Regions from separate parts of the Clostridium taeniosporum genome, predicted to be linked through region 1. Evidence: riboswitches for the same ligand, from Rfam matches in the RefSeq annotation. Region 1 holds a riboswitch; the other holds the start of a gene.

Region 1 (7,773 bases):
TAATTGCAGGTGGACATACAATAGCTGATCCTACACCTAAATATGGACTTTGTGTAAGTGGATTTGCACATCCAAAAGATATACTTTCAAATAGTAATGCTAAAACTGGAGATGTAATAGTACTTACAAAGCCATTAGGAATAGGAATTATGAATACTGCTGCTAAAGCAGAGTTGATAGGTGAAAATAAGGTTAGAGAAGTTACTTCAATAATGTCTACATTAAATAAATATGCTAAAGAATGTACTTCAGGATTAGAAATTCATTCATGTACTGATGTAACTGGATTTGGACTTGTTGGTCATAGCTATGAAATGGCTAGTGGTAGTGAAAAAACCATAGAAATTTTTAGCGAATCTGTACCAATTATCGATGAGACATTAGATTTTGCTAGGATGGGAATTATACCTGAAGGTATGTATAATAACCTTGATTATTTGAAGGATAAGTTTAAAGTAGAATCTGATATATCACAAGAATTACAAGATGTATTAATAGATCCACAAACATCAGGTGGGCTTCTACTTTCACTTCCGGAAAGACATGCAAAAGAATTTTTATCAAGAATGGAAAATTTCACTCCATATGCTAGAATCATAGGTCAAGTTATTGATAAGGGTGATAAGCCTATAGTTATTAAATGATTTGATTATATTTAGTAATATATACGTAATTAAATTGGATTTGGAATGTATATTAAAAATAATAAGGGGAATTTACACAAAATATTAGTGTGTATATTTAAAAATATGAAGAAAATAAATTTAATATTGTTGGCATCAGGAGATAGTACTAGATTTAATGGTAATAAATTATTAACAATAGTTGATAAAAAACCTATGTTTATGAATGTAGTAGATGAAGTTTTAAAAGTAAATTTTAATAAAATAGTTTTAGTTACTCAATATGAGGAAATTAAATCAGCTTTGTTAAAACAGCCTATTGAAGTTGTAATGAATAAAAATAGTGAGCTTGGAATATCTTATTCCATTGAACTTGGAATTAAGAAAGATATTGAAGCAGATGCATATATGTTTATGGTTTGTGATCAACCTTTTATAACATCACAGACTATAGAAAATTTAATATTTAGATTTATAAAAAGTAAAAAGGGAATGGCATGTGTTGAATTCAATGGACACCTAGGTAATCCAACTATATTTTTAAAGAAATATATTGATGAGTTAGTAAATTTAAAAGGAGATGTTGGAGGAAAGGCTGTTATGAAAAAACATCTTGATGATTTAGAGAAAGTTCCCATTGTAAATGAAATAGAAGTTAAAGATATAGATACTAGAGAAGAATTAGTTAATATATCTTACAATAATATATATGAGGTAAAAGAGTGATGAAGAAAAAATTTTATGAGAGTCTTTTTAAAAAATTAAAATTAAATAAAGAAGTATTTATAGTCACTGTTATAGAAGGAGAATATGAAGGTAAAAATATAGCAGGACAGAAACTATTTAAGAGTAAAGGATTTATGTCTATAGAAGATGATAATATTAAAAACTTTTGGAATGAAATTTTTAATAAAATAGATTTTAATAAAGGCACATATGTTTTAGAATTAGATAATAGCATAAAATTATTTATAGAATATATTATAGGACAGCCTAATTTAATTGTTTGTGGTGGTGGACATGTGGCTTTACCTTTATGCCAAATGGCTGATTTACTAGAGTTTGATATTACTGTAATAGATAATAGAGAAGAATTTGCAAGCAAAGAAAGATTTCCTATGGCAAGTAATATAATATGTAAGGATTTTAAAGAAGCACTTAATGAAGTTGAATTTAATAAAAATAGTTATTTTGTTATAGTTACACGAGGTCATAAATATGATCAGCAATGTTTAGAAATAATATTAGAAAATGATTTTTATTATGTTGGAATGATTGGAAGTAAGGGTAAAGTAAAATTTGTAATAAATAGTTTGTTAGAAAATGGATATCCAAAAGAAGATATTGATAAAGTCCATACTCCAATAGGTCTTAGTATAGGAGCTAAAACACCAGCAGAAGTAGCAGTAAGCATTTTATCAGAGATAATACAAACAAAAAATGAAAAAATAATAAGCACCATACCAGATAATATTTCTGACTCTATATTAAATACAAGTGAGCCAATGGTTTTAGCTACAATAATTGAAAAGCATGGATCAGGTCCTAGAGATCCTGGTACAAAAATGCTTATAAATAAAAATGGTGAATTTATAGGTACTGTTGGCGGGGGAAGTGTTGAATATTCAGTTTATAAAAGAGCATTAAAGTTATTTGATGAAAAAAAATCTATTTTGGAAGAATACAATTTATCAAATTCTGATTCTGCAAAGCTTGGAATGGTTTGCGGAGGACACATAAAAGTATTTTTTGAATTTATAGATTATGATGATAATTAATATTTAGGTACATGAAATAAAATAACAAGTCTAAAACTGCCATGAATATTTTTTATAAGACAAGGAGACAAAGTGTTATAATAGTGTAAATATTATGGTATTTTGTTCAGGCAGGATCAGGGAAAATATACTGGCAGATGGACTTAGATTATGCCTTAATAAATCAAAATAAAAACTCTAACTAAGAATTGAAATCGTTCTAAGTTAGAGTTTTATTATAGCAAAAAATAAAATGTTACTTAATAATTTATATAATAATAATGATAATTAAATAGCTTAGAAAAATACTATGTCACTGCTTGACATGATATTACTAAAAAACTATACTTTTCATATCCATTATGGTAAATATAAAAAGGGGGATTTCTTAATGGAACAAATAAATTTAAGAAGTAGGGATGAAAAATGAAATTTAAACTAAAAAGAAAGTCTAATAATCATTCTGAAGGGATATATTCAATTGATTTTTATGCTTATAAATCTAAAATAAATCATTGGAATCCTATGTTTAAGGTTGTATTTGCATTTATTACATTATTAATTTGTATTATAGCAAATAATTTCTATGTATCTTTAATTATTTCATTTACCATGGCATTTATTACTGTCTGTAAAGGAAAAATTCATTTTCAAGAATATTTAAGCCTTCTCACTATACCAATTACTTTTATGATTTTAGGGAGCATTGCAATTGCCATAGGTATATCAACACGACCAATAGGAGAATATAATTTAAATTTTCATTTGTTCTATTTATACTCATCAAATGAAAGTATACTAAAAACATTAAAAATTATGATGAAAGCATTTGGAGCAATAAGTGCTATGTATATGATGACTTTATCTACATCTGCTAGTGAAATAATTTCTGTTTTGCGTAAGATTCATGTTCCTAAAATTATTATTGAATTAATGAATATGATATATAGATTTATATTTATTTTATTAGATGTACAATGTAAAATGAAAAATTCAGCACAATCTAGGTTAGGTTATGTTGATTTTAAAACATCTTGTTATTCTTTTGGAAGTACTTCAGGAAATCTTTTGATTGTTTCCTTAAAAAAGGCAAATGCTTATTATGATTCTATGGAATCTAGATGTTATGATGGTGAAATGATATTTTTAGAAGAAGATAAGAAGATAGAAACAAAGCAAATTGTAGCATCAGTAATTTATTTAATAAGTTTAATAATATTATGGTTAATAACCAGATAGGAGTGATATTATGAATGAAACTTCCAAAGAAATAATTTTGCAAGTGAGAAATTTAGATTATACATATAGTAATGAAAAAGATGTATTATCAAATATAAATATTGATATTTATGCTGGTGAGAAAGTAGCTATTCTTGGTTCAAATGGAGCAGGTAAATCTACGTTTTTTTTAAATATTAATGGAGTTTTAACACCAAAAAGTGGTGATATTTTTTATAAAGGTAAAAAAATATCGAAGAAAGAACTTAATGAATTGAGAAAAAATGTAGGTATTGTGTTTCAAGATGCAGATAATCAGATAATTGCTTCAACTGTTTTAGCAGAAGTATCTTTTGGGCCCATGAATTTAAAATTATCTAAAGAAGAAGTTAAAAAAAGAGTTGAAGAAGCACTATTATATATGAATTTAACAGATTTTAAAAATCGTCCTCCACATTACTTAAGTGGTGGTGAGAAAAAGAGAGTTAGTATTGCAGATATTATCGCAATGAAATCAGAAATTATAATATTTGATGAACCTACAGCCGCTTTAGATCCTTTAAATGCAATTATGCTTGAAGAAGTTTTAGAAAAATTATCTAAAGAGAAAAAAACACTTTTAATATCTACCCATGATGTAGATTTTGCTTATCGTTGGGCAGAACGTATTGTTGTTTTTTGTAATGGAAAAATTATAGCTGACGGAACACCATTACAAATATTTAAAGATGATAAAGTTATAAATAGTGCAAATCTAAAGCGTCCTACTATGTTGGATGTATATGAAATTTTAGTAGATAAAGGATTAATTGAAAATAATAGAATTTATCCTAAAGATATAGTTGAATTTACTGAGATGTTATATTAATTTAATGAAGATAATGGTATATTTAACTAATTTAAGTTGACAATATAAATACTTTTACTATAAAATTAAAGTTGCTTATATTAAAGTAAGATAAAAATAGATATCTTACCACATAATTACAAATAGGTGCCTGTGATTTTCTCCGCAGGATAATAGGGAAAAGAGTGAAATTCTCTTACGGTCCCGCCGCTGTGTTGGAAAAGTTATATTTTATTATGTCACTGGGAAACTGGGAAGACAAAATATAGCCATAATTCCTTAGTCAGAAGACCTGCCTTTTGTATCGAATGCATAGAGTTACGAGCGATGACTTTATGGGGACAAGTTTCTCTTTATTTTATATAAAGGGATTATTTATGATGCTAGTCTGATGAGTGGGAATCATTAGATATGGTATCTTTTTTTATTTGAAAGGAGAATTAAAATGAAAGAACAAAAAACAATTAAGAAAATCGCTATTATATTTGCGTTACTTTTTGGAATAACTCCAGTAGCGAATGCAATGCACATTATGGAAGGATATTTGCCAGTTAAGTACTGTGTATCATGGGGAATTATAAGTTTACCATTTTTAATAGCTGGACTTTTTTCCATTAAGAAAACTTTAAATGAGGATAGAAAATCAGTAACAATTTTAGCTATGGCAGGTGCATTTATATTTGTAATATCATCTTTAAAGATTCCATCAGTTACAGGAAGTTGTTCTCACATGACAGGAACAGGTCTTGGTGCTATTTTATTTGGACCAACTGCAGTTGGTATTTTAGGAATTATAGTATTAATATTTCAAGCAATTTTATTAGCACATGGTGGACTTACTACATTAGGGGCAAATACTTTTTCTATGGCAATTGCAGGACCAATATTATCTTATTTGATATATATACTATGCAAAAAGCTAAAAGTTAATAAAAAAGTAGGCATTTTTTTAGCTGCTTCTTTAGGAGATTTATTTACTTATTGTATTACTAGTTTACAACTTGCTATTGCTTATCCATCACCAGAAGGTGGAATAGGGGCTTCAGCAATAAAATTTTTAGGAGTTTTTGCACCTACTCAAGTACCACTTGCAATTGTCGAGGGAATATTAACTGTTATTGTTATTATTGGATTAGAAACATATGCAAAATCTGAATTAACATCAATTGGATTTATGAAGGAGAGCAGATAGATATGAGTAAAAATAAAAAAACAGTAATAATATTATTAATTATTGCCTTAATAATTACTATAGTTCCGCTTTTTGCATTAAAAGGTGCTGAATTTGGAGGATCTGATGATGCTGGAAGTGAAATGATAGAAGAAATACATGGAGAATATGAACCGTGGTTTACACCAGTTATGGAAACATGGATTGATGGAGAATTACCAGGTGAAGTAGAAAGCCTTCTTTTCTGTGTTCAAACAGGAATAGGTGTTGGGATTTTTGCGTTTTTTATGGGCAGATTTGTAGAGAGAAAAAAATGGGAAACAAATAATAATAAGTAATATTAATATATAATTAGATTGCAATAAAAATAGTTGTTTAAATAATTTAATAAAGCATAAGAGTTTAACATAAAGAATTTATTATAAAGTAGTAGCTGATTTTTTACTAAAATTATCTGCTACTTTTTTTATTTAAAGAAAATGGATGATGTTTTATAGTTAGATTTTTTGTAATTTTATAAATTTATTGTATAGAGGTGAGTAAAGTATACTTGCCTTTTTAATTTATATTATTTTTTAATAAAATTAAGTATAATGATAATAAGTAATATTATTTTTTTATAATTATAAGTATTGGAGAATAGATATGGAAAACTACATGAATTTTATTGAGAAGGCGTGGAGAAAATTTATTATAACTGGAGAAGTAGATGCTAATGTAAGAAGTGAAATAGCAGAATCGTGGGTAAGGTGCAAGAAATGTAATGTTGATCCTTACAATGGCAAAGGAAATGTTAAACATTCAGATATAGATAAATTAATAAAAAATAATATTGAACTTATATCAGTAGCTAGACCTATTATGGAAAGTATTTATAGTAGGGTTTCAGGATCTGGTTTTGCTTTATTTTTATCAGATAAAGATGGTTATTTATTAGAAATAATAGGTGATAAAGATATAATGGAGAGAGTTAATGAATTAAATTTTCTAAAAGGAGAGCTTTGGACTGAGAATATAGTTGGAACTAATGCTATAGGAACTGCATTATATCTTAATAAGCCAGTTCAAACAATAGGTGCAGAACATTATGGCATAAATCAACATACATGGACTTGCTCAGCTTCACCTATACATGATGAAGATGGAAATTTGATTGGTTGTATAAATATGTCTGGAAATTATTATAATGCTCATTCTCATACAATGGGAATAGTAACAGCAGCAGCACAATCAATTCAAAAGCAAATGGCTTTAACAATTTCATATAAATTATTAAATGTAACATTTGATTCAATTTCTGATGGAATGATAGTGTTTAATGAAAACATGAAAGTAAAAAGGGTAAATGGAAGAGCATTAGATATTTTAAACATATCATTAGAAGAAGCTATGGAAATGGATGTTGATAAATTTTTAAATGGAATTCATTTTCATAAGTTATTTAAAGAACAAAATAAGTCATTAAATAATATAGAGTGGGATTTTTGTATAAAAAATAGATTGGTTAAATGTGTTATAAATGTAGTACCTTTAAATGTGAATGGAAAAAATAATGGGGCAGTAATTACTTTTGCTGAAGTTAGAAGAGTACATAAATTAGTAAATAAATTTGCAGGTTATAAAGCACAATATAAATTTGATGATATTATGACTAGTAATAAAGAGATGAAGAAGATGATTACTTTTGCTAAAAAAGCTGCTATAAGTGATTGTAATATATTAATTCAAGGAGAAAGTGGAACTGGTAAAGAATTAATATCTCAATCTATACATAATTATAGTGGACGTTTTAAAGGTCCTTTTGTTGCAGTAAATTGTGCATCAATTCCAAGAGAATTAGTTGAAAGTGAGTTGTTTGGATATGAAAAAGGTGCTTTTACAGGAGCTTCAAAAGAAGGTCATCCAGGAAAATTTGAATTAGCAGATGGTGGTACAATATTTTTAGATGAAATAGGTGAATTACCGCTAGATATTCAAAGTAAACTTCTTAGGGTTTTAGATAATGGGAAGATTACAAGAGTTGGAGGAACTACGGAAAAACAATTAAATGTTAGAGTTATCGGCGCAACAAATAGAATTTTAAAAAATGAAATAAGTAAACAAAATTTTAGAGAAGATTTATATTATAGATTAAGTGTTATGGAAATAAAAACTATA
Region 2 (7,773 bases), on a different replicon from region 1:
AAAGTACTTCATTCTTTTGGTGGAATTTTGGAGATGTTTTCTATTCCTTTTCTTATAGAAGAAAGTACATTTTATAGAATGAGTATAAAATTAGTTAAAAAGAAAGAAAAAATATTAGAATTATATTATTTAGTGGGAGAGCTTGATGCTTTAATTTCAATTGCACTTTATGAAAATAATAATGAGGAAAAATACTGCATACCAAAGTTTATTAAGGAAAATTCATTAAAAATAACAGATGGAATACATCCCCTTATTAAAAATCCAGTTGCAAATTCACTTGAAATTTCTAAGAAAGGAATTGTTTTGACTGGGACAAATATGTCTGGTAAGTCTACATTTTTAAGAATGATAAGTACTAATATACTTTTAGCACAGACTTTTAATTTTGCTTTAGCACATGAATATAAAGGATGTTTCTTAAATTTAATATCATCAATAAGTCCAAAGGATGATATTACTAGTGGAAAGAGCTATTATTTAGCAGAAGCTGAATCTATTTTGAGAATAATAAAAGCATCAGAAAAGGGAATTCCAGTTTTTTCTTCAATAGATGAAATCTTTAGAGGAACAAATCCAGCTGAAAGAATTTCTTCCTCAGCTGAAATTCTCAATTACATTAATAAAAGAGGGGCTATTTGCATTGTTGCCACTCATGATAGAGAGCTTTCAGATATTCTTAAGGAAAATTATGATTTCTATTATTTTAGTGAAGATGTAGATAATAAAAATGGATTAAAGTTTGATTATAAGCTTAAGAAAGGCATATCAAAAACAAGAAATGCAATTAAACTTTTAGATTATATAGGATATCCAAAAGAAATCGTATTAAATTCCTATAGAAGAGTAGAAAGAATGGAAGAATTTATTTAAAAGTGAACAAATGACATCTTATTTAAGGAGACAATAATATGGTAAAAAATCTGTTTAATAATTTTTTAAGAAAGCTTATGATTGGAATACTTATTTTTTCTATTATAAGTTCTATTTTAGTTAATTTCGTGGTAAATTTTGCAGTATATATCGAGATTCCAAAAGGTATGAAGCTTGTAGCAAATATTTTATCTATGTCAATAATATTATTAGGATTAAGTGTAATTTATTATAAAAGAAATAAAATAATAATAAGGTTACAGAAGTTACTAAATAATAAAAATTTAATAATTTTTGTACTGCTTATTAGTTTTATAATCAGAATTTTATGGATAAGCTTAATTAAAACTATACCTGTTTCTGATTTTGCAATTATGTATAATTCTGGTAAAGATGTCTTTGGTGGAATTTTTAGTTGTTTTCATGGGTTTAATTATTTTGCACGATTTACTCATGATACTATTCCAGTATTGTATTATTCTTTATTTTTTAATTTTAATAATAATCCAATTTTCTTAATTAAACTTTTTAATGTATTTTTTTCAACTGCATCAGTTTTTATTATGTATTGTATTGTAAAAGAGTTATTTGGTTATAAAAGCGCAATTGTATCATCAATACTTTTTTCTTTATTTCCACCATTTATAATGTATAACTCTCAAACATTATCAGAAAATATGGCAATACCATTTTATTTACTTAGCATATACTTTTTTATAAAATACATAAAAAATATGAATAAATGTAGATGGATAGTTTTTAGTGGACTAGCTCTTTCATTTGGAAACCTATTTAGAATGGTAGGAATTATTTTTCTAATTGCATACTTAATGTATTTAATTATTTACAAAGGATTTAAAAGTTCTGTAAAGCCCATTGTAATTACTGTTATTATGTTTATATTACCTTTATATATTATAAGCTCTTTCCTTCTTAATAATAAAATAACAGAATCACATTTATGGGAACCTAAGGAAACAGTTTTAACTAGTGTTTTAAAAGGTACAAACTTAAATTCCTTTGGATTTTGGAATGAAGAAGACTCTAATATGCCAATTAAATATAATTATGACTATGATAAGGTAAAAGAGGAAAGTATAAAACTAATTAAACAAAGATTACTACATTCACCTATACAAAAGGTAGCAGCTTTGTATATAGGAAAACTATCAGGTGAGGTTGGAGTTAGTGACTTTGGTGCTTTTCAATTTACAGTAGTAAGCAGTGATAAAACACTAGGGGTTAAAATATTAAGATATTTTGAATTTACCTTCTTAACCCTAATAACTATATTTTATATATTTTTACTTTATTTTAGTATTAGTGGTTTAAGAAAAAACAAAACTTTATCAACTGAATTAAATTTATTTTTAATATTATCATTAGGATTTACTTCGTTTTATCTGATTTCTGAGGTTCAACCTAGATACTCTTTTATTAGTTGTTGGACATTAGTTATTTTCGCTGTAGCAGGATTAAAGACAAACAAACTTATTAATAAAAATTCATCATTTAATTAAGCTATCTTACTGCAATTAATTAAATTATAAAAATAAATCAAACTTCATCATTTAATATATTAAGTGGTGAAGTTTGTATAAAATTTTAGATAAATTAGATTTTTGTTTTTAAAAATAAACCTTTTTGGCATATATATCTTGTAACTAAAGATCACTTTTAAATAATAAGTTCTTTTTTATAGATGTAGAGAAATTTAAAAGTGTTTGCTTAGTTTACTTATAATATGATAAGATATTTAAGAAAAAATTAAATAGGTTAGAAATGGGTTTAATAGATACTTAAGGTTTATTAATTAAAAGGGAAGTGGGTTTGAATCCCACGCGGTCCCGCCGCTGTAATAGATGAGTTTCTACAATTGTCCACTGGGAAACTGGGAAGGAAGTAGAAATGATGACGCTTAAGCCAGAATACCTGCCTGTTTTAATGTACTAATAACTCTACGAGTGATAGGGGGTATACAATGTTAAAAAAAATATTTTGGGGATAAATAGCCTTTTAACTTGTTGTTAAAAGGCTATTATTTATGAAAAAATTTATTTTACTAGGAGGAAAAATGAAAATAGCTATTGGGGTATGCGAAAAAATTAATGGAATATGTACAACTATGGGATGTTTTAAGGCTTTAAACAATAGAGAAAAAAGCTTTAGTGTGTATAAAAATGAAAATTTAGAGCTTATGTCCTTTTTTACATGTGATGCATGTTCAAATAATTCAGATGAAAATTTAATTAGTATTGCTGAAAAATTAGAACAAGCAGGGGTTAAAAAGCTTCACTTAGGTGTTTGTATTGTTAAATGTGAAACTAAGAGAACTAATGAAATAAAGGCAATATTTGAAAAATATAATATAGAAGTAATAGAAGGTACTCATTAAAAATGTTAGTAAAGGTACAAGAAAATACACGAGATATACAAAGGAGATTAGATAAAATGAAAAAGATAGTAAGTATTATTTTAGCGGTTTTTGTTATGTTTGGGATAAATGGATGTAGTAATAATACAAAAACTGAATCTAAAACACAGATTAATGTAGAAAATAGTGATAAGCAATCATTACATTACCCAGTTACCATTACAACGTATAACTATGCTAAGCAACCAGTTAAAGTTACATTTGAAAAATCACCAGAAAGGGTTGTTGCAGTATATCAAAATTCTATAGAAACATTATTGGCATTAGGATTAGGGGATAAAATTATTGCAGCATCAGGACTAGATCACGATGTTAAAGATGAATATAAAAATGCTTTTAGTAAGTTAAAGTATTATGAAAAAGCACCTACAAAAGAAGAAGTTATTGGATTACAACCTGATTTTATTTTGAGTTGGTATTCTTTGTTTGGTGCGAAAAGACTTGGAGATGTAGACTTTTGGCATGAAAGAGGAATAAAGACATATATGTCACAAAACAGTGGGGTTATTAAACCAAATACCTTACAAAATGAATATGATGATATTTTAAATATGGGAAAAATTTTTAACGTAGAAGATAAAGCTAATGAAATAGTTAATACAATGAAACAGGAAATTGAAAAATCAAAAGAGTTTGTTAAAGGAAAAGAGAAGGTTAAAACAGTTATTTTAGAAGTAGAAAAAGATGGTGTATATAGAATTTATGGAGAAGACAGTATAGGTGGAGATATTGCAAAAGAAGTTGGAGCAGATTTAGTAGCAAAATCAAATGGTAAAATAGGAAATGAAGATTTAATAAAGCTTAATCCAGATGTGATCTTTACTGTTTATTATGGTAAAGAAATTGATAGAGATTCTGCACTAAAAAGTATTCAGGAAAATCCAGCACTTTCAAGTGTTTCAGCCATAAAGAAAAAACGTGTTAATCCTATAATGCTAAGTGAAGTTTATTCTAGTGGTATCAGAACTTTAGATGGTATAAAAACAATTTCAAAAGGATTATATCCTGAACTATATGGAAATAACTAAGAATGAAAAGAAATTATAAAAATAATATACAAAATGGTTTATTTGAGGGAACATCTATGTATATAGGTGTTTCCATTGTACTTTTAGCTGTTTTGATTTTTTCTATTTTAATAACTGTAACTATAGGTTCTGTTGACATATCAATAAAAGATGTTTATGAAATTATAATATACAAACTGTTTGGTATTGGTGATGCTACATATTTATCAAGTGGACCTGTTCATGATATTATATGGTTTATAAGGCTTCCAAGGATTATTTTGGCAGTTACTGTAGGGATAGGGCTTTCGATATCTGGAGTTATAATGCAAGCAGTGGTGAAAAATCCCTTGGCAGATCCATACATATTAGGTGTTTCTTCAGGTGCATCATTAGGAGCTACATTAGCTATTTTACTTGGCATAGGCATTTTTTTTGGCAGTAATTATATAGGAATATGTGCTTTCATAGGAGCATTTGCAGTATCAATACTTGTATTAACTCTTGCAAATGTAAACGGAAGGGCTAATTCAACTAAGCTTTTATTAGCAGGAATGGCATTAAGTACTGTATGTTCAGCATTTTCAAGCTTTATTGTATACTTTGCAGATGACAGAAATGGTATGCAAAGTATAACATATTGGTTAATGGGAAGTTTAGGTGGTGCAAAATGGGAAAATATAAAAATAATAATTCCAGTTGTGATGGTAGCTACATTATTTTTTATTACTCAATATAGAACGCTAAATTTAATGTTACTTGGTGATGATGTTTCTATAACTTTGGGTACAGATTTACAGAAGTATAGGCAAGTTTATTTAATAATTATATCTATTGTAATTGGTTTTATAGTATATTCATCAGGAATGATTGGATTTGTTGGACTTATTATTCCACATATTGCAAGAATGATATTTGGAACAGATCATAAAAGAATTATTATATTATCAGTGTTAATAGGAGCTATATTTTTGGTTTGGGCAGATGTTTTATCGAGAATTATAATACCAGGATGTGAACTTCCAATAGGAATATTAATTTCTATGATAGGTGCTCCAAGCTTTATATATCTTATGATAAGTAAATCATATGGATTTGGAGGTAATTCTTGATGAATGTAAAAACTTTAGATGTTGAGTTCCATTTAGGGGAGAGTCATATTCTCAATGGAATAAGCATTAATGCGAAGGAAAAAGAATTTATTGGTATTATAGGACCTAATGGAAGTGGTAAAAGCACACTTTTAAAATGTATATATAGAGTATTAAATCCTTCTACAGGAGCTATATTTTTAGATGGTAAAAATATTAATGACTTTTCTATGAAAGAGAGTGCAAAAATAATGGCTGTAGTATCTCAACATAATAATTGTAATTTTGATTTTACTGTTGCAGATATGGTTCTTATGGGACGAACACCACATAAAAAGTTTATGGAAAGTAATAATGTTGAAGATTATAAGATAATGGAAGAGTCTTTGCAAAAACTAGGAATGCTTGATTATGCTAAACGAAGCTTTTTAAGTTTATCAGGTGGAGAAAAACAAAGAATAATTCTTGCAAGGGCTCTAGCTCAAAAAACAGAATGTCTTATTTTAGATGAACCTACAAATCATCTAGACATAAAGTATCAGCTTCAATTTATGGCTACAGTGAAAAAGCTTGGTATAACAGTTATATCTGTAGTTCATGATTTAAATATTGCAGCTTTATATTGCGATAAAATTTATGCTATTAAAGAAGGCAAAATTATTGAAAGTGGAACGCCAAAAGAAGTGTTAACTGAAGAATTAATAAAGTGTTTGTATGATGTTAACGCTAAGATTATAGAGGATGAACAAACAAAGACTTTAAATGTTATTTATAAACCTTTTTATATGGAATAATGGTAAATTGAATTAGATAGTATAAATTCATATTATCATCCATAAAGTTTTAGATAAAATTAACTTTTATTTCTAAAAACAAAAATTCTTTGCATATATATTTGTAACTAAAGATCATTTTTAAATAATACATGTTTTAAAGAAATACTTATAATATGGCATAAGATAATAAATATATCCTTAAAACATGATATTAAATTATTATGAAAAATTAGTTTAATTAAAGGAGGATTGTTTTATGGAAGATATGGTGATGTTAATAACTAATGTTGGATTTCCTATTGCAGTTGCTTCTTATCTTTTAATAAGATTTGAATCTAAAATAGATGCTCTAACAGTATCTATTAATGCTTTAACTAATGTAGTTGTGAATAATTCTAAAGATGGAACTAAAAATGTATAAAATTAAAAAATATTTCTGGCTAATGTAAAAATATGCAGTAGATAATCTCGTTTTTATACAAAATTATCTACTGTCTAAAGTTTAGGATTTATAATTGCAGATTTTATGTTGATAATCTATTATTATCATAATCTCTTTTATATCATTTATTATTATTTCTAATTTATCTACCAAATTTGTAATCTATCTTGTGGTTTTATATACATTTTATCATTTTCTTTAATTCCATATGTTTCATAGAATTTATCAAATTGTGCTAAAACTACATTTGCTCTTATTTTATTAGGAGAATGTGGCTCATATAGAAGGTTATTAATTTCAGATTCTTTTGTATTAATTTCACGCCATACAGTAGCATTACTTTCAAAAAATTCTTTATAATTAGGATTTGGCATTTGTCCTAAAATATCTAATGCACAAGCTATTCCACCGATGTCTGCTATATTCTCTCCTACTGTAAGATCTCCATTTACATTATTGCCTCTGTCTGTTTTTAATTTGCTATAAAAATTTCTAACCTTATTTGTTTTTTCTTGGAATTTCTTATAATCTTTTTCTGTCCACCAGCTATTTAAATTTCCATCAGCATTATATTTAGCACCATTATTATCAAAAGCATGACTAATTTCATGACCTATAATAGCGCCAATTGCACCTAAATTATGTTCTCTACTTGCATTTTCATTATAGAATTCTTCTTGTAAAATTCCAGCTGGAACTGTAATTGTGTTTGAAGTTGCTTTATAATAAGCATTAATTGTTTGTGGTAAACAATTAAATGTTATTCTATCTACAGGTTCATTTAACTTACTGAATTGTTTTTCTTGAAAAAATTCACCTAAATTTGAAATGTTTTCTAAAAGTGAACCGCCGTCTTCAAAAGATTTTATTTCTAAATCTGAGTAATCAGCCCATTTTTCAGGGTATCCAATTTGAATATTAAGCTTATCCAATTTTTCAAGTGCTCTTTTTTTAGTTTCTTCACTCATCCAATTTAAATTTTTTATTCTAGTTTTATAATTTGTTATAAATTCATTTGTCATATTTTCAACATCATCTTTAGTATTTTTTGAAAAATATTTTTCAATATAAATTTTACCAAATGGTTCACCTAAAAATGAATTAACCATATTAATAGCTTTTTCTTCTTTAGGTATATCCCCTTTTGCTC

Evidence for each region. A riboswitch is a leader RNA that binds a small molecule or an ion and turns the genes downstream of it on or off. The one in region 1 is predicted to bind cobalamin.
Region 2: it holds a riboswitch for cobalamin, as region 1 does, so the genes downstream of both, BGI42_RS15635 (CGGC domain-containing protein) here and BGI42_RS03180 (energy-coupling factor ABC transporter permease) in region 1, are expected to answer to the same signal.

What each region holds. Positions count from the first base shown of each region.
Region 1 is NZ_CP017253.2:649,635-657,407, forward strand. Features, by position in the region: gene selD (selenide, water dikinase SelD) at 1-644, shown strand, start outside; gene BGI42_RS03160 (nucleotidyltransferase family protein) at 750-1,349, shown strand; gene BGI42_RS03165 (XdhC family protein) at 1,346-2,401, shown strand; gene cbiQ (cobalt ECF transporter T component CbiQ) at 2,807-3,619, shown strand; gene BGI42_RS03175 (energy-coupling factor ABC transporter ATP-binding protein) at 3,630-4,466, shown strand; cobalamin riboswitch at 4,574-4,759, shown strand; gene BGI42_RS03180 (energy-coupling factor ABC transporter permease) at 4,891-5,637, shown strand; gene BGI42_RS03185 (energy-coupling factor ABC transporter substrate-binding protein) at 5,640-5,954, shown strand; gene BGI42_RS03190 (sigma-54-dependent Fis family transcriptional regulator) at 6,262-7,773, shown strand, end outside.
Region 2 is NZ_CP017256.2:95,753-103,525, forward strand. Features, by position in the region: gene BGI42_RS15625 (MutS-related protein) at 1-873, shown strand, start outside; gene BGI42_RS15630 (glycosyltransferase family 39 protein) at 912-2,393, shown strand; cobalamin riboswitch at 2,641-2,827, shown strand; gene BGI42_RS15635 (CGGC domain-containing protein) at 2,948-3,268, shown strand; gene BGI42_RS15640 (ABC transporter substrate-binding protein) at 3,325-4,335, shown strand; gene BGI42_RS15645 (FecCD family ABC transporter permease) at 4,338-5,426, shown strand; gene BGI42_RS15650 (ABC transporter ATP-binding protein) at 5,426-6,199, shown strand; gene BGI42_RS15655 (YvrJ family protein) at 6,438-6,602, shown strand; partial or broken gene BGI42_RS16650 (M13 family metallopeptidase) at 6,770-7,773, opposite strand, start outside.